2 regions of the Nonomuraea sp. NPDC001636 genome follow, and region 1 is predicted to be linked to the other one. Evidence: riboswitches for the same ligand, from Rfam matches in the RefSeq annotation. Region 1 holds a riboswitch; the other holds the start of a gene.

Evidence for each region. A riboswitch is a leader RNA that binds a small molecule or an ion and turns the genes downstream of it on or off. The one in region 1 is predicted to bind S-adenosylmethionine.
Region 2: it holds a riboswitch for S-adenosylmethionine, as region 1 does, so the genes downstream of both, thrC (threonine synthase) here and ABT158_RS28775 (aminotransferase class V-fold PLP-dependent enzyme) in region 1, are expected to answer to the same signal.

Annotation. Positions count from the first base shown of each region.
Region 1 is NZ_JBEOZT010000017.1:59,088-67,758, reverse strand. Features, by position in the region: gene ABT158_RS28805 (L-aspartate oxidase) at 1-655, opposite strand, end outside; gene panC (pantoate--beta-alanine ligase) at 740-1,573, opposite strand; gene ABT158_RS28795 (Rossmann-like and DUF2520 domain-containing protein) at 1,596-2,486, opposite strand; gene ABT158_RS28790 (chaplin family protein) at 2,821-3,045, opposite strand; gene ABT158_RS28785 (SAM-dependent methyltransferase) at 3,240-4,202, shown strand; gene ABT158_RS28780 (cytochrome P450) at 4,186-5,388, opposite strand; SAM riboswitch class IV at 5,461-5,576, shown strand; gene ABT158_RS28775 (aminotransferase class V-fold PLP-dependent enzyme) at 5,623-6,918, shown strand; gene ABT158_RS28770 (DoxX family protein) at 6,922-7,605, opposite strand; gene ABT158_RS28765 (NADH-quinone oxidoreductase subunit D) at 7,729-8,671, shown strand, end outside.
Region 2 is NZ_JBEOZT010000025.1:141,085-149,755, reverse strand. Features, by position in the region: gene ABT158_RS37185 (MFS transporter) at 1-256, opposite strand, end outside; gene ABT158_RS37180 (alpha,alpha-trehalose-phosphate synthase (UDP-forming)) at 298-1,722, opposite strand; gene ABT158_RS37175 (RNA polymerase sigma factor) at 1,754-2,308, shown strand; SAM riboswitch class I at 2,388-2,528, shown strand; gene thrC (threonine synthase) at 2,542-3,774, shown strand; gene ABT158_RS37165 (MoaD/ThiS family protein) at 3,800-4,075, shown strand; gene ABT158_RS37160 (cold-shock protein) at 4,319-4,519, shown strand; gene groL (chaperonin GroEL) at 4,865-6,493, shown strand; gene ABT158_RS37150 (hypothetical protein) at 6,646-7,098, shown strand; gene ABT158_RS37145 (YbhB/YbcL family Raf kinase inhibitor-like protein) at 7,200-7,730, opposite strand; gene ABT158_RS37140 (HelD family protein) at 7,793-8,671, opposite strand, start outside.

The DNA.
Region 1 (8,671 bases):
AGACCTGGCCCATGCCGCCGGTGGCCAGCACCACCGCCCGCGCCAGGACCGCCCCGACGCCGTCACGCGCGCCCTCGCCCATGACGTGCAGGGTCACGCCCCTGGCCCGGCCGCGGGCGTCCTTGAGCAGGTCGAGCACGAGCGCGTGCTCGATCACCTCGATCGATCTCGCGCGCACCGCCTCGACCAGCGCCCGCTGCACCTCGGCGCCCGTGGCGTCGCCGCCGGCGTGCACGATCCGGTGGCGACGGTGGCCGCCTTCCCTGGTGAGCTGGAGCTCGCCGTCGGGGGTGCGGTCGAATCGGGCGCCGCGCTCGATGAGCCGCCGCAGCGCGCCCGGCCCCTCGGTCACCAGGGTTCGCACGGCTCTGGTGTCGCACAGCCCGACCCCGGCGAGCAACGTGTCGCTCAGGTGCTCGTCGGGGGTGTCGCGTGGGTCCAGCACGGCGGCGATGCCCCCCTGGGCCCACTTGGTGGACCCGGCGGACAGCACGTCCTTGGTGACGACCAGGACCTTGGCCGCCGGATCCAGCTCGGCATGGCGCAGCGCCACGGTCAGGCCCGCGACGCCGGAGCCGACGACGACCACGTCCGCTTCGACCGTCCAGCCGGGTTCGGGGGCCGTCAGACGCCGGGGAATCGCCGGTGCACTCATGGGGGTCTCCTCACTGAGGCGATTTCGTCACTATGACGATAACGCCTGCCGCAGCGTGGACATGCCCCGGGGGCACCGTACGGATCAGGGACGAAGGCTCAGGACGACGTTGTCGATCAACCGGGTGCCGCCCACCCGGGCCGCCACGGCGAGCACGGCCGAGCCCTCGTAGGCGTCGTCGACCTCCTTGAACGTGGCCGGATCGACCAGCGCCAGGTAGTCGAGGTCGAGGTCGGGGCCGGCCTCGTCGAGCACCGCGCGGGCGGTGGACCGGATCGCGCCGGCGGTGAGCTCGGCCGCGCCCGCCCGCAGGGCGCGGGACAGGGCCAGCGCGACCGTGCGGTCACGCGCCGACAGGTAGCGGTTGCGGCTGGACATGGCCAGGCCGTCGGGCTCGCGCACGGTGGGCGCGCCGACGATCTCGACGGCCAGGTCGAGGTCGGCCACCATGCGGCGGATGACGGCGAGCTGCTGGGCGTCCTTCTGGCCGAAGATCGCCACGTCGGGGCGGACCAGGTTGAACAGCTTGAGCACCACCGTCAGCACGCCGTCGAAGTGGCCCGGTCTGGAGGCGCCCTCGACGATCGTGCCCATCTCGCCCGCGCAGACGCTCACCTGCCGGTCGGGGCGGTACATGTCCTCCGGCGAGGGCGCGAACACGACGTGCACGCCCTCCTCCCGGCACACGTCCAGGTCGGCGTCGAACGTACGGGGATAGCGTGAAAAATCCTCGTTAGGACCGAATTGCAGCGGGTTGACGAAGATGCTGACCACGACCTGGTCGGCGCGTACCCGGGCGGCCCTGATCAGCGACCGGTGGCCCTCGTGCAGCGCGCCCATGGTCGGGACCAGCGCCACGCTGCCCGTGCCACGGACCTTCGCCAGGTCGTCCCGGTTGCCGGCCACGATCAGATCCATTGCTGCCCTCCACACCCGACGGTCAGGTCCATATATTGCCCCCAAGCGCGTCGAGCAGCCGCTCCGCCTCCTCCGGTTTGAGCAGCCCCGCGGCCAGCGCCCGGTCGGCGGTGAGCCGGGCCAGCGCGATGTAGGCGTCGGCGGCCTCGGGGGCGGCCAGGATCAGCGCGTCGACGTGTTTGCGCACCGTGCCGGCGTCGCCGCGGACGACCGGCCCGGTCAGCCCGGCGATGCCCAGCCGCAGCACGTTGTCGAGCGCCGCGCCGAGCAGCGGGCCCAGCATCCGGCCCGGGTGCTCGACGCCGATGCGCCCGAGCAGCTCCTCGGACTCGGCGATGAGCGTGACCATGTGGTTGGCGGCGTTGGCCAGGGCCGCGTGGTAGAGCGCGCGGTCGCTCTCGGCGATCCAGACCGGCTCGCCGCCCATCTCGATCACCAGCGCCTCGGCGACCGGCCGCAGCATGTCGGGCGCGGTGACGCCGAACGAGATGCCGGTGATCTTGTTGAGGTCGTCGTCGCGGCCGGTGAAGGTCATGACCGGGTGGAGCGCGAGCGGCAGCGCGCCCACCCCGGCGGCGGGTTCGAGCACCGACAGGCCGTACGCGCCGCTGGTGTGGACGAGCAGCTTGCCCTGCAGGTCGGCGCCCGTACGGGCCAGGCCGGCCACGAGGTCGGGCAGCGCGTCGTCGGGGACGGTCAGCAGGATGAGCTGGGCGGCGGCCACCACCTCGTCGGGCCGCGTCAGCTCCACCCCGAGCCGCTCGGCGGCCCACCTCCGCGACCTGTCGGAGACCCCGCTCGCGGCGACGATCCGGTGGCCCGCCTGCGCCAGCGCGGCGCCGAGCGCGGAGCCGACCTTGCCCGCGCCGAGCACGCCGACGGTCAGCCGTGCCGGGCGATCACCTGCGTCCATGACGTCTCACCCCTGTCGACCGTGATGGCACTGCCGACCAGCGTAACCGGCGGGCGGCGGCGCACATGTCAGGGGCCGACGAACGCGGTCAGGCATGTCCGCCGCTTTACCGCGCGTTGAGTTAACGACAAATGCGACAGGGGCATACGAATCGTGCACCCCCTGTCGAAAGAGATGAGGAGAGGGGTCCACGCACGACGACGGGCGCCGAGTCCTGACAACCCGACGCCCGCCTGGATGCGACCTCTTGGAGGTGCACTGACCGGTCATCCGCCGACTGACCGGCCGGGATCAGAGCCCGGACCGCGCGCGAGCGGTCCGGGCTCTCCCTGACTCAGCGGCTGTAGACCGCGGTGTTGGGGCTCCCCTGGCAGCCGTTGATCGGCACGGCCTGGATGCCGATGTTGTTGCCGCAGACGGGCACGACGGCGGTGATGGGGAGGTGGATCGGGCTGCCGCTCAGGATGCCGTTGTTGCCGTGGGTGACGTCGTCGGCGTACGCGGGGGCCGCCAGCGCCAGCAGGGCAATGGCACCTGCCATGACCAGAGTCTTCTTCACGGGGGGCTCCTCTCAGTATGCGGCCGGGGCGGCCGCAATGCTTTGGTGGAGCGAACCGGCTCGCCGCTTACCGCGGATGGGCGAAACGCAGTCGCTCGGTGACAGTACGTAAACGTTAGCGCAATGTAGCGACCAAGTGTAGTCAATCAATGACTTAGCGTGTTGATGGCTTGAGTCATGAGATAGTCAGCGTCATGTGGCTCACCTGGCGCGCCGCCACAGAGCGCGCGCTCTACGGCGAGGAGGGTTTCTACCTCCGCGAACGTCCTTCGGGCCACTTCCGCACCTCGGTCGGGGCCTCCGCCGTGTTCGCGGAGGCGGTCCTGGCCCTGCTGACGGAGGTCGACTCCGACCTCGGCTGCCCCGAGTGGCTCGACCTGGTCGACATCGGCTCGGGCGAGGGCGTGCTGGTCCGCCGCGTCCTCGACCTGGCCGAGCCCGCTCTGCGCGACCGGCTCCGGGTCACGTGCGTCGACCTGTCACCCAGGCCCCCTGGCCTGCCCGACGAGGTCGAGTGGCGCCGCTGCCTGCCGTCCAGCATCACCGGCCTGGCCGTCGCCAACGAGTGGCTCGACAACATCCCGCTCGACGTGGCCGAGCAGACCTCCGGCGGCCCGCGGCTGGTCATGGTCAACACCCGCACCGGGGAGGAGCGCCTCGGCGGCCCGCTGCGGCCCGCCGACCGCGAATGGCTCGACCGCTGGTGGCCGCTGCCGCACGTGGGCACCCGCGCCGAGATCGGCCGCCCCCGTGACGACGCCTGGGCCTCCGTTCTGGTACGCCTCGCCCGCGGCCGGGCGATAGCCGTGGATTATGCACACCCTGTGGATAACCGACCGCTCTGTGGCACGCTGACCGGTTACCGCGACGGCGCGGTCGTCGCCCCCGTCCCCGACGGGACCTGCGACATCACCGCCCACGTCGCGCTCGACGCGTGCGCCGAGGCCGGGCGGCGGGCCGGCGCGATATCCACAACCTTGTCCACACAGCGTGACATGTTGCGGGCGCTGGGCCTCACCGGCGCCCGGCCGCCGGTCGACCTCGCCCGCACCGATCCGCGCGGCTACGTGCGCGCGTTGGCGAGGGCGTCGGAGGAGGGCGAGCTGATCGATCCGGCCGGGCTCGGCGGGTTCGGCTGGCTCACCCAGAGCCGGTGACGTCGAGGTCGAGCGAGCGCAGGCCGCGGATGACGAAGCCCGGCTTGTAGACCGGCTCCGCGCGCAGCTCGATCGTCCCGACCCGGTCCAGCAGGGCGGTGAACGACTCCGTCAGCTCGATCCTGGCCAGCGGCGCGCCCAGGCAGAAGTGGATGCCGGCGCCGAAGGAGATGTGCGGGTTGTCCGGACGGCCCAGGTCGAGCCGGTCCGGGTCCTCGAACACCTCGGGGTCCCTGTTGGCCGAGCCGAACAGGCAGGCGACCTCCGAGCCGCGCGGGATCCGCACGCCGTGCACCTCGATGTCCTCCAGCACCCAGCGCTCGAAGAGCTGCAGCGGGGTGTCGTAGCGCAGCAGCTCCTCGACGGCGGTCGGCAGCAGCGAACGGTCGGCGCGCAGCCGGGCCAGCTCGCCCGGGTTCTTCAGCAGGGCCCGCCAGCCGTTGCCGGTGACGTTGACCGTGGCCTCGTGGCCCGCGTTGAGCAGCAGCACGCAGGTGCCGGCCAGCTCGTCGAGGGTCAGCTCGGGGATCGCGGCCAGGGCGCTGACCAGGTCCTCGCCAGGGTTCGCGAGCCGGTCGCGGGCCAGGTCCTTGAGGTAGGACTCGAACTCCTCGGCGGCGCGCACCGCCTGGTGCTGGGTCTCCAGGCTGGGGTTGAGCTCGTACATGCCGCACATGTCGGCCGACCACGGGCGCAGCAGGTGACGGTCCTGCTCGGGGACGCCGAGCATCTCGGCGATGACGGTGACCGGCAGCGGCTCGGCGACCTCGGCGATCAGGTCGCCGCCGCCCTTCTCGACGTAGGCGTCGATCAGGCTCTCGGCGATGGCCCGGACGCGCGGGCGCAGCGACTCGACCATGCGCGGCGTGAACGCCTTGGACACCAGCCGGCGCAGCCTCGTGTGGTCCGGCGGCTCGACCTCCAGCATGCCGTTCCTGCTGACCCGCCAGAAGGCTTCCTGGAACTCCGGCGCGGGCTGCCGGCCGAACTCCTCGTGCGTGGCGACGTGGGTGTAGTCGCGGCCCAGCCGCCGGTCCCTGAGCAGCGCGTTCACGTCCGCGTGCCGGGAGATCAGCCACTGGTTGGACGGCTCGAAGTAGCGGACGGGCGCCTCGCGCCTCAGCTCGTCGTACGCCGGATAGGGGTCGACGACGAAATCCGGATTCCAGGGATCAAAGCGCACCATTTCATCTTATGAGACGGGTTGACCTGCTGAGCTTGCGAATCATGCCCGGGTGTCGGTTATAGTGCCGTCGTAGGTCATGAGTGCCAGCGACAAGCCCCGGCTAGCTGGCCGGCAACCCTCGCGTCCGCGGCGGGGTGCCCCGGGTGAAGACCTGGTCCGTCACGAGGTGTGGCGGGCAAGCGCGGGCTCCGTGGCTGCTCCCAGGGGTCCGACCGACCCGTGAGGAGCTGTGCCGTGTCCACGCTGACGATCTTCAACTCCGTTCCCGCCCAGGCCGCCGCCGAGGGCCCCGCCCCCGCCGCCGTCTCCGGACGGTCGATCCCCGCCGTGCTCGGCGCCGACCTCGAAGTGCCGGTCAAGGGCGGCCGGCTGGTGAGCTACGCCAACCTCGACTACGCGGCCAGCGCCCCCTGTCTTGAGCCGGTCAGCGCCGCCGTCGCCGCCGCGCTCCCGGCCTACTCCAGCGTCCACCGCGGCGCGGGCTACGCCTCCCAGCTCACCACCGCCCGGTACGAGCAGGCCCGCCACACGGTCCGGGCCTTCGTCGGCGCCCGCCCGGACGACGCCGTCATCTTCACCCGCAACACCACCGACGCCACCAACCTGCTGGCCGGCTGCCTGCCCGAGGGCACGACCGTCGTCGTCTTCGACTCCGAGCACCACGCCTCGCTGCTGCCCTGGGAGCGGTCCGTGCGCCTGGCGCCGCCCGCCTTCCCGGGCGAGGCCGTCCGCGCCGCCGACGAGGCGCTGGCCGGGATCGAGGGCCCCAAGCTGCTCGTGGTCACCGCCGCCTCCAACGTCACCGGCGAGCTGTGGCCCATCGCCGCCCTCGCCCACATCGCCCACCGGCACGGCGCCCGGATCCTGGTGGACGCGGCCCAGCTCGTCCCGCACCGCAGGCTCAACCTGACCGCGCTCGACCTGGACTACGTGGCCTTCTCCGGCCACAAGCTGTACGCGCCCTTCGGCGCCGGCGTGCTGGTCGGACGCCGTGACTGGCTGGCGGCGGGCGAGCCGTACCTGAAGGGCGGCGGCGCGGTGCGCTCGGTGGGCGAGACCACCGAGTGGCACGACGACCCCGAGCCCCGCCACGAGGCCGGCACCCCCAACGTGCTCGGCGCCATCGCCCTGGCCGCCGCCTGCGACGCGCTCACCGCCACGGGGTGGACGGAGCTGGTGCGCGAGGAGGAGCGGCTGATCGCCCGGCTGCGTACCGGTCTGGCCTCGATCGACGGGGTGCGCGAGCTGTCGTTGTGGGGCGAGGACCACCCGCGGGTGGGGATCGTGTCGTTCGTCGTGGACGGCTACTCGGCCCGGGAGGTGGCCGAGGCGCTGTCCGGCGAGTACGGCATCGGCGTGCGGGACGGGAAGTTCTGCGCACACCCGTTCGTCCGGCACCTGCTGGGCACCTCCGACGGCGGCTGCGAGGACGGCACCGCCTCTGCGGTCCGCGCCTCCATCGGCATCGGCAGCACGCAGGAGCACGTCGACCGCCTGATCGAGGCCCTGCGCGACCTGGTCAGCCGCTGACGCTCAGCGGTTGGGCGGCTTCTGCTGGTGCGGCTCGTCGGACACCAGGGCGTCGATGTCCCGCATGTCCTCGTCGTTGAGGTGCCCGGGACGCGGCGCGTTGGGCTGCCGCGGCACGTTGGGCTGCTCGGCCTCGCCCGCGGGCCGGGCCGGCGTCGTCGGGCCGCCCTCGGGCCCGACCTGCGTGGCCGGCCCCTCGGTGACGACCGTCGTCGGCTCGGCGCGGCGGGCCGGCCGGTGCGCGGCGAGGTCGTCCTCGGCGAGCTGGCGTTCCCTGCGGCGGCGGTACGTCGAGTGGAAGATGCCGTCGAGCCCGATGCGGCCGCCACCCAGCGCGGCGAGCATCAAGGACAGCGCACCCAGCGCGGCCGGCAGTTCCCATCCCCCGCCTTGCGACAACACCCCATGGCCCGCGTGCACGAAGACGATCGCGCCGATCATGTCGATGAGCAGCAGCAACGCCACCGGCCGGACCAGCAGGCCGAGGATCAGCAGGGCGCCGCCGACCAGTTCGACGATGGCGGCGAAGCCGGCCGACAACTCGGGCATGGGCACGCCCATCTCCCGGAACTGCCCCGCCGCGGCACCGAGCCCGCCCTGCCACTTCTGCCAGCCGTGCGCCACGAAGATCACCCCGAGTACCACCCGGGAGATCAGGGCCGCCACATCAAACAGGACTCTCTTCACAGTGCTTTCTCCCCCCGTTCCCGGTATTGATCCCCATGTCTGGCTTCGGGATGCGTTGCCATACGATTCCTTGACCATCCCCCACGCTGGATCACCCCGTGGGACGGTGGCAGCATGGGCCCTATGACGGAACGCGTGGTCGGGATCGGCGCCGGCGCGAAGGAGCTGGCGACCGAGGACATGATCCTCAACATCGGCCCCCAGCATCCCTCCACGCACGGCGTGCTCAGGCTCCGGCTCACCCTCGACGGCGAGCGCATCGAGGCGGCCGAGCCGATCATCGGCTACATGCACAGGGGCGCGGAGAAGCTGTTCGAGGTCCGCGACTACCGCCAGATCATCATGCTCGCCAACCGGCACGACTGGCTGTCGGGGTTCGCCAACGAGCTGGGCGTCGTGCTGGCCGCCGAACGGCTGCTCGGCATGGAGACGCCGGTCCGGGCCGTGTGGGCGCGTACGCTGCTGGCCGAGCTCAACCGGGTGCTCAACCACCTGATGTTCCTCGGCTCCTACCCCCTCGAACTGGGCGCGATCACCCCCGTCTTCTACGCCTTCAACGAGCGCGAACGCATCCAGGCCGTCATGGAGGAGATCTCCGGCGGGCGCATGCACTACATGTTCAACCGGGTCGGCGGCCTCAAGGAGGACCTGCCGCTCGGCTGGCTCGACCGGGTCGCCGCGGCCGTCGCCGAGACCCGCCGCCGGGTGCCCGACATCGAGGGCCTCATCCTGAACAACGAGATCTTCCTCGCCCGCACCAAGGGCGTCGGCGTGCTGACCCGCGAGCAGATCCTCCAGTACGGCGTCAGCGGGCCCATCGCGCGCGCCTCCGGCGTGGACCTCGACCTGCGGCGCGACGACCCGTACCTGGCCTACGGGGAGCTGCCGGTCACGGTCGTCACCCGGCGCGACGGCGACTGCCACGCCCGGTTCGAGGTGCTGTTCGAGCAGCTCAAGATCTCCCTCGACCTGGCCGACGCGTGCGTCGCCCGGCTGCGCGAGCTGCCTCCCGGGCCCGTCAACCAGCGCCTGCCGAAGGTGCTCAAGGTGCCCGAGGGCCACACGT
Region 2 (8,671 bases), on a different contig from region 1:
GGCCGAACCAGCACGTCGAGCGCCGGCCGAGCAGCCTGGTGAGCAGGGGCAGCGCGAGCCCGGCGCCGATCGTCCCGACCGCCATGGCGGTGCCGTGCAGCCCGGCGACGGTGGCCGTGGTGCGCTGGTCGGCGCGCAGGAGCGGGAGGGCGGCGCTCAGGCCGTACACGAACGTGGCGAACGTGCCGAGCAGGAAGTAGATGAGCCAGGTCGGACGGTCCCGGACGAGTCGGATGGGCACTGAGACCGTCGACACCCGGCAGCCTCCGTCATTGGCAGTGAACCCGACTTCTCATGTTAAAGCAGGGCGTCGAGTTGGGATTCCAGCCACTTGTGCGGCGGCAGCGCGGTGGCCGCCTCCTGCAGCCGGTCGCGCCGCCGCCGGCGTTCGTCCTCGGGCATCACCAGCGCCTCGTGCAGCGCGTCCGCCGTGCCGCTCACGTCGTAGGGGTTGACCACCAGCGCGTACGGCCCCAGCTCGGCCGCCGCCCCCGCCTCGCGCGAGAGCACCAGGGCGCAGCGCGGCGACAGGACCGGCCCCTCCTTGGCGACCAGGTTCATGCCGTCGCGGATGGGGTTGACCAGCAGCACGTCCGCCAGCCGGTAGGCGGCCAGCGAGCGCGGGTAGTCGTCGTTGACGTTGAGGATGACCGGGTCCCAGTCCTCGGTGGCGTACTCGTCCTCGATCTCGCGCGCGCAGCGCTGCACCGACGCGGTGTACTCGCGGTATTCGGGCAGGTCGTGCCGGCTGGGATAGGCGAAGGCCAGGTGGACCACCTTGCCGTGCCACTCCGGATGGGCGGCCAGGAACTCCCGGTAGGCCAGCAGCCCGCGCACGATGTTCTTGGACAGCTCGGTGCGGTCGATGCGGACGATCAGCCGGCGTCCGGCCACCTGCTCGGCCAGCGCGGCCATGTGCGACTCGACGTCGGGCTCGCAGGCCCGCGCCCACAGCGCCGCGCCGTCCACGCCCAGGCTGTGCACGCCGACGCGGGTCGTCCTGCCCTCGTGGGTGACCGTGCCGGCCGCGCGGTCCACCCGCGCGCCCAGCAGCGCCTCGCAGCAGTCCATGAACGCCGCCGCCCACCGGGCGGTGAGGAAGCCCGCGTGGTCGGCCCCCAGGATGCCGTCGAGCACCTCCCTGGTCACCGCGTCGGGCAGCAGGGAGAAGTACTCGGGAGGCGCCCACGGCGTGTGGCTGAAGTGGGCGATGCGCAGGTCGGGCCGCTCGGCGCGGAGCATCGCCGGGGTGAGCGTCAGGTGGTAGTCCTGGACCATCACGCGCGCGCCGTGCCCGGCCTCCTCGGCCAGCGCCAGCGCGAACGCGCCGTTGTAGTCGCGGTAGGACTCCCACTCGCGCCGGAACTTGGTGCCGAAACTGGGGGAGTTGGGGATGTCGTACAGCAGGTGGTTGACGAACCACAGGGTCGAGTTGGCCACGGCGTTGTAGGCGCGGTGGAAGGTGGCCGCGGGGATGTCGAGCATCCGCAGGGCGCCCGTGTCGTAGCCGCCGCGGTCGAGCCGGCCCCCCGGGGCCAGGCGCACGGCGCTGCGGTCGCCGTCGGACAGCGCGGCGCACACCCACAGCACGCCGTGCTCCTTGGCCACCCCCGACAGGCCCGAGACGAGGCCGCCACCACCGCGTTTCATGGTCAGCTCACCGTCGTCGTCGACGGTGAAGGAGACCGGCCCGCGGTTGGACGCCACGAGAACGCTGTTCATTTGGGCTCCCTTCGCCCATAGGATCCCAGCTATGGCGCTAGATGAGCTAACCGAGGAACTCGCCCGCTCGGCCGCGGCCGGAGACCATCGCGCGCTCGGCGAGCTCCTGGCCAGGATCGAGCCTGACGTGATGCGCCACTGCGCCCGGATCCTGCCCTATCACCAGGACGCGGAAGAAGCCTCGCAGGACACTCTGCTGGCCGTGGCGCGCAACATCGGCCGGTTCGAGGGGCGGGCCAGGTTCAGCACCTGGCTGCACATCGTGACCGCCAACTGCGCGCGCACCACGTACCGCTCGCTGAAGCGCAGGGCCGCCGAGCAGACGTCGGAGGAGCTGCCGATGCAGAAGCCGGACGCGCGGCGGGTCAGCGTGATCGCCGGCTCGCGGCTCGACCTGCTCGACGCGATGGAGGCGCTGGAGGCCGACAAGCCCGACCTGGCCCAGGCGCTGGTGCTGCGCGACATCGTCCAGCTCGACTACAACGAGGTGGCCGAGCAGCTCAACATCCCGCTCGGCACCGCCAAGTCCCGCATCCACCAGGCCCGCAAGTACGTGCAGGGAGTCCTCGGGGAGGACTATCGGTGAGACGCGCTCTCTCGCATGGTGAGACGGGTGGTCGTTTCCACCACTTGAGAAGGTAGAGTCCTTTTCGACAACTGAATATTGCTCATCCAGAGGGGTGGAGGGACCGGCCCTGCGAAGCCCCGGCAACCCTCCCGGCTTGTGCTCGCGACCTGGCGAGGCCGACCGGGACAAGGTGCCAATTCCGGTTCGCGGTCAAGGTGGCCGCGGGCGAAGATGAGGGAAGGCCTCGCTTCATGTCGCTCGACTTTGGTCCTGCCGTCGCTCTGTCCTGCCGCGAGTGCGGCACGCGCTACCCCCTGGGTCCCAGCTTCGCCTGCCTGGAGTGTTTCGGGCCGCTCGAAGCGGCCTACTCCTTCGGCCAGGTGACCCGCGCGGACATCGAGTCCGGCCCCGCCAACATCTGGCGCTACCGCTCCCTGCTCCCGGTCCCCGCCGACGTGGCGAGCAAGCCCAACATGAACCCTGGCTGGACGAAGCTGGTCAAGGCCGGCAACCTCGGCAAGGCGCTCGGCATCCGGTCCCTGTACGTGAAGGACGACTCGGGCAACCCCACCCACTCCTTCAAGGACCGGGTGGTCGCCATCGCCGTCGAGGCGGCCAGGAACTTCGGTTTCCACACGCTCTCCTGCTCCTCCACGGGCAACCTCGCCGGCGCGGTCACCGCCGCCGCCGCGCGGGCCGGCCTCGACGCGTGCGTGTTCATCCCGGCCGACCTCGAAGCGGCCAAGATCGCCATGGCCCGGGTGTTCGGCGGCCGGCTGATCGGCATCGACGGCACGTACGACGAGGTCAACCGGTTCTGCTCGGAGCTGATCGGCGACCCGCTGGGCGAGCGGTGGGGGTTCGTCAACGTCAACCTGCGGCCCTACTACGCCGAGGGGTCCAAGACGCTCGCGTACGAGATCGCCGAGCAGCTCGGCTGGCGGCTGCCGGAGCAGATCGTCATCCCCATCGCCTCCGGCTCCCAGCTCACGAAGATCGACAAGGGGTTCAAGGAGCTGATCGCGCTCGGGCTGGTCGAGGACGCCCCCTACAAGGTGTTCGGGGCCCAGGCGGCCGGGTGCTCGCCGGTCTCGACGGCGTACAAGGCGGGGCACGACGTCGTCCAGCCGGTCAAGCCGGACACGATCGCCAAGTCGCTGGCCATCGGCAACCCCGCCGACGGGCCGTACGTGCTCGACATCGCCCGGCGCACGGGCGGGGGCGTCGAGGACGTCACCGACCCCGAGATCGTCGCCGCCATCAAGCTCCTGGCCTCCACCGAGGGCATCTTCGCCGAGACCGCGGGCGGCGTCACGGTGGGCGTGCTGAAGAAGCTCGTCGAGACGGGCAGGCTCGACCCCGAGGCCGAGACGGTGGTCCTGAACACCGGCGACGGCCTGAAGACGCTCGACGCGATCAGCGACGACGCGCGGCCCACCGCCGTGATCCGGCCCTCTCTCGACGCGTTCCGCGCGACTGTCTGACAATCCAGGAAAGGCAACAAAAACCATGAGCGTTTCTGTGCGGATTCCCACCATTCTGCGCACTTACACCGGGGGTAACGCCGAAGTGAGTGGCGAAGGGGCGACTCTTCGTGACGTTCTCGCCAAGCTCGACTCCGACTACCCGGGGATCGGCGCGAGAATTCTGGATGAATCGGGCAAGATTCGTCGTTTTGTCAACGTATACGTTGGTGATGAGGATGTCCGTTTCGCCGAGGGCCTGGACACTCCCGCCCCTGAAGGCACTCAGATCTCCATCATCCCCGCCGTCGCGGGCGGCTGACCGCCGGACCACCGACTCTTGAAGGCGCCCCTTGTGGGCGCCTTCTTGTTTTAGAACCAAATTCAACCTCGAACGACTCAGCCTTCGATGAAATTAGCGTTTTGTCGGTTGACTCTGTTGCCAAACCCCGTGCCACAGGTATGGTCGAGGGCGATCGTCTGGCTGATTTTCCCAAAAGTCATGCGATTACGGGTCTCGCGAAGGAATGGGCGAGATCTGCGAGCCCAGTAAGAGGAGTCGGAAGTGGCGCAGGGCACCGTCAAGTGGTTCAACGCGGACAAGGGCTACGGCTTCATCGCGGTAGACGGTGGTAAGGATGTATTCGTCCATTACTCAGCGATCATGATGGACGGGTACCGCTCTCTCGAACAGGGACAGCGCGTCGAGTTCGAGATCACGCAGGGCCAGAAGGGGCCGCAGGCGGAGTCCGTCCGCACGGTCTGATTCACCCTCGCTGGTATGCACCAAGGCGGGACGTGCGGCAGCGCAGTCCGTACGGGCTCGCCACTGTTTCCTCCGTCGGCTTCGCACGGCGGGCCGCGCCTCAGGGGGCGGCTCGCCGTACGAACCGGCGCACCCGATGACCTGCCCGATGAGCTGGGGTGGGGTGCCCGTGGCTTGCACTCGACAGGGTAGAGTGCTAAACAGTTCGTTAGCACTCTGTGTGGCAGAGTGCCAACAACTCGGATCGAGACGATGGGGTCTGCCGAACGGAGATGCAGGCCCATGCCGTCGCGGGCGTCGGCTCGGTCCAGGACACGCCACCCTGCATCTGGGAGGTCTAGCCTTATGGCAGCCAAGATGATCGCGTTTGACGAGGACGCCCGGCGCGGTCTCGAGCGCGGTATGAACCAGCTCGCCGACGCCGTCAAGGTGACCTTGGGCCCGAAGGGGCGCAACGTCGTGCTGGAGAAGAAGTGGGGCGCTCCCACGATCACCAACGACGGCGTCTCCATCGCCAAGGAGATCGAGCTCGAGGACCCGTGGGAGAAGATCGGCGCCGAGCTGGTCAAGGAAGTCGCCAAGAAGACTGACGACGTCGCCGGCGACGGCACCACCACGGCCACCGTGCTCGCCCAGGCTCTGGTGCGCGAAGGTCTGCGCAACGTCGCCGCCGGCGCCAACCCGATGGCTCTGAAGAAGGGCATCGAGGCCGCCGTCGAGCGGGTCAGCGAGGAGCTCTCCAAGCTGGCCAAGGACGTGGAGACCAAGGAGCAGATCGCCTCCACCGCCTCCATCTCCGCCGCCGACCCCGAGATCGGCTCGCTCATCGCCGAGGCGATGGACAAGGTCGGCAAGGAAGGCGTCATCACCGTCGAGGAGAGCAACACCTTCGGCCTGGAGCTCGAGCTCACCGAGGGCATGCGCTTCGACAAGGGCATGACGTCGATGTACTTCGTGACCGACTCCGACCGCATGGAGGCCGTTCTCGAAGACCCGTACATCCTGATCGTCAACAGCAAGGTCTCGGCCAACAAGGACCTGCTGCCGCTGCTCGACAAGGTCGTGCAGTCCGGCAAGCCGCTGCTGATCATCGCCGAGGACGTCGACGGCGAGGCCCTGGCCACCCTGGTGGTCAACAAGATCCGCGGCCTGTTCCGCTCCGTGGCCGTCAAGGCCCCGGGCTTCGGCGACCGCCGCAAGGCCATGCTGGGCGACATCGCGATCCTGACCGGCGGTCAGGTCATCGCCGAGGAGGTCGGCCTCAAGCTCGAGACCGCCACCCTCGACCTGCTCGGCCGCGCCCGCAAGGTCGTGGTGACCAAGGACGAGACCACCATCGTCGACGGCGCCGGTGACGCCGAGGCGATCTCCGGCCGGGTCAACGAGATCCGCGCCGAGATCGAGCGCACCGACTCCGACTACGACCGTGAGAAGCTGCAGGAGCGCCTGGCCAAGCTGGCCGGTGGCGTGGCGGTCATCAAGGCCGGCGCGGCGACCGAGGTCGAGCTCAAGGAGCGCAAGCACCGCATCGAGGACGCCGTGCGCAACGCCAAGGCGGCCGTCGAGGAGGGCATCGTCCCCGGCGGTGGCGTGGCGCTGCTGCAGGCCGGCGCCAAGGCGTTCGACAAGCTCGAGCTCAACGGCGACGAGGCCACCGGCGCGGCGATCGTGAAGAAGGCTCTTGAGGAGCCTCTCAAGCAGATCGCGGTCAACGCCGGTCTTGAGGGCGGCGTCGTCGTGGAGAAGGTGCGCAACCTGACCCCGGGCGAGGGCCTCAACGCCGCTACCGGCGAGTACGTCAACATGTTCGACTCCGGGATCATCGACCCGGCCAAGGTGACGCGCTCCGCGCTGCAGAACGCCGCCTCCATCGCGGCGCTCTTCCTCACCACCGAGGCCGTCATCGCCGAGAAGCCCGAGAAGACCCCTGCTGCTCCGGCCGGCATGCCCGGCGGCGGCGACATGGACTTCTAGGCCTCGCCTGGTCGCTGACGCATCAGAAGGCGGTTCGGATCTCCAAGGATCCGGCCGCCTTTTGTTGTGTCCGATCCCGTCACGTTTAGTAGTTATTGACTACGGAAAGTAACGAAACGAAGTGACGATTCACCTCACAAAGGAGTAGTTACATGAATTCCCGCACCGCGCGCGTTCTCGGGCTCGGCGCCGTCATGCTGGCCGCCGCGGCCGCCATGACGATGCCCGCCCAGGCAGACGACCACGGTTACCTGGACGAGGCCCTGGAGTACGTCGACGTGTCCTACTGCGCGGGCTACCTGGAACTGTACGACCGCGACTACTGCGCCTCGCCGTCGAGGTGGACGTCGCAGGACGAGCGCGGGGAGAGCTCGGAGGAGGTCGAGGACAGGTCGTCGGAGGAGGCCGAGGGCAGGTCGTCGGAGGAGGCCGACGAGTGGTCCGGCGAGCGCGAGGACGTCTCGGAGGAGGGGCAGGACGTGTCGGGCGAGCGCGAGGACGTCTCGGACGCCTTCGAGGGCCGGCCGGCCGGCGAGAGCGAGGACCTGTCGTCCAACGCCCCCGGGGACTTCACGTTCGCGGACGAGCTGGTGCAGGGCGACTGAACCCCGTCTGGTGGCGCCGGGCGTACGGAACCCGACGCGGCACCACGGCGAAGGCGCCCCGAACGTGAACGGGGCGCCTTCGCCGCGGTGTTGTGCCGGTCTCAGACGCCGAAGTGCGCGACGATGTGGCCGCGGGCCAGCGTGTTGGCGGTGATGTTGAAGCCGACCACGGCCGGGCTCGCGTCGCCGCCGACGCCCAGCTCGTCGACCCCGAGCGCGTGCACCGTGAAGACGTAGCGGTGGGGGGCGCCGGGCGGGGGAGCGGCGCCGCCGTAGGCCTTGGTGCCGTAGTCGTTGCGGGCGTGGACCGCGCCGGCGGGCAGGCCCTTGAAGTCGGGGCCGGTGCCCGCGCCCCTGGGCAGCTCCGTGGTGTCGCCGGGCAGGTCGAACAGCACCCAGTGCCAGAAGCCGCTGCCGGTGGGGGCGTCGGGGTCGTGGCAGGTGACGGCGTAGCCGCGGGTGCCCTCGGGCGCGCCCGACCAGCGCAGCTGGGGCGAGACGTTCCTGCCGGTCATCCCCCAATCGTCGAAGACGTGGAGGTCGTTCAGCCGCTCGCCGTCGCGGATGTCGTCGCTCTCCACCACGAGCGCGGGGACCGGGGGCAGGTGTTCATGCGGAAGCGGTGCGGGCACGGCATCCTCCTAGGTTGACAGCTCCTTCAGGCCATCCTAGAAGCGGCCGTGCCCGCCCTCTGTCAGGTTGCGAGCTGCGCCGGGAGCGGCCTGTCGTGCAGCACCGTGAGCGAGGTGACCGCGCGGGTCAGGACCACGTACAGGCGGGCCAGGCCGCGGGGCTCGGCCTCGACGATGTCGGCCGGCTCCACGACGATCACGTGGTCGTACTCCAGGCCCTTGGCGAGCGTGGCGGGCACGATCAGCAGGCGGTGCTCCTGCGTCGCGTCGGGGTCGAGCACCGCGTGCGGCAGGCCGGACAGCGACTCGGAGACCGCCCCCACCATCGCGTCGGGGACGATGACCCCGATCGAGCCCTCCCTGGCCAGGACCTCCCGGGCGGCCTCGGCGACCGTGCCGCCCGGCCGGACCGTGAGCGAGCCCGTGCCAGGACGCAGCGACCGCGGGGCGGCCAGCTCGGGGGCGATCGAGGGCAGCAGGCGGGCCGCGTAGTCGAGCACCTCGCGCGGCACGCGGAAGCCGAGCGTCAGCTCGGTCACCTCGCCCTCGTCCTGGCCGAGGTGCTTCAGCACGGTCTCCCACGAGCTGGTGGACCACGGCGTGGTGCCCTGGGCCAGGTCGCCGAGCACGGTGGCCGAGCCGTTGCGGCAGCGCCGGCCGAGCGCCCGCAGCTGCATCTCGGACAGGTCCTGCGCCTCGTCCACGACGAGGTGGCCGAGTGACGGGGTGCGCTCCATGAGGTCGCGCAGCTCGTCGAGGAGCGCGGCGTCGGCGGCCGACCATTTGGCGGACTTCCAGCTCCGATAAGGCTTCCGCCAAAGCAGCATTTCCTGCTCGTCAGGCGACAAATCAGTTTTGGCGGCTTTTGTGAGGAATTCCGGATCGGACAGCAGACGGTGCAGGACCTGTTCCGGCGTCAGTTTCGGCCACACCGCGTCGAC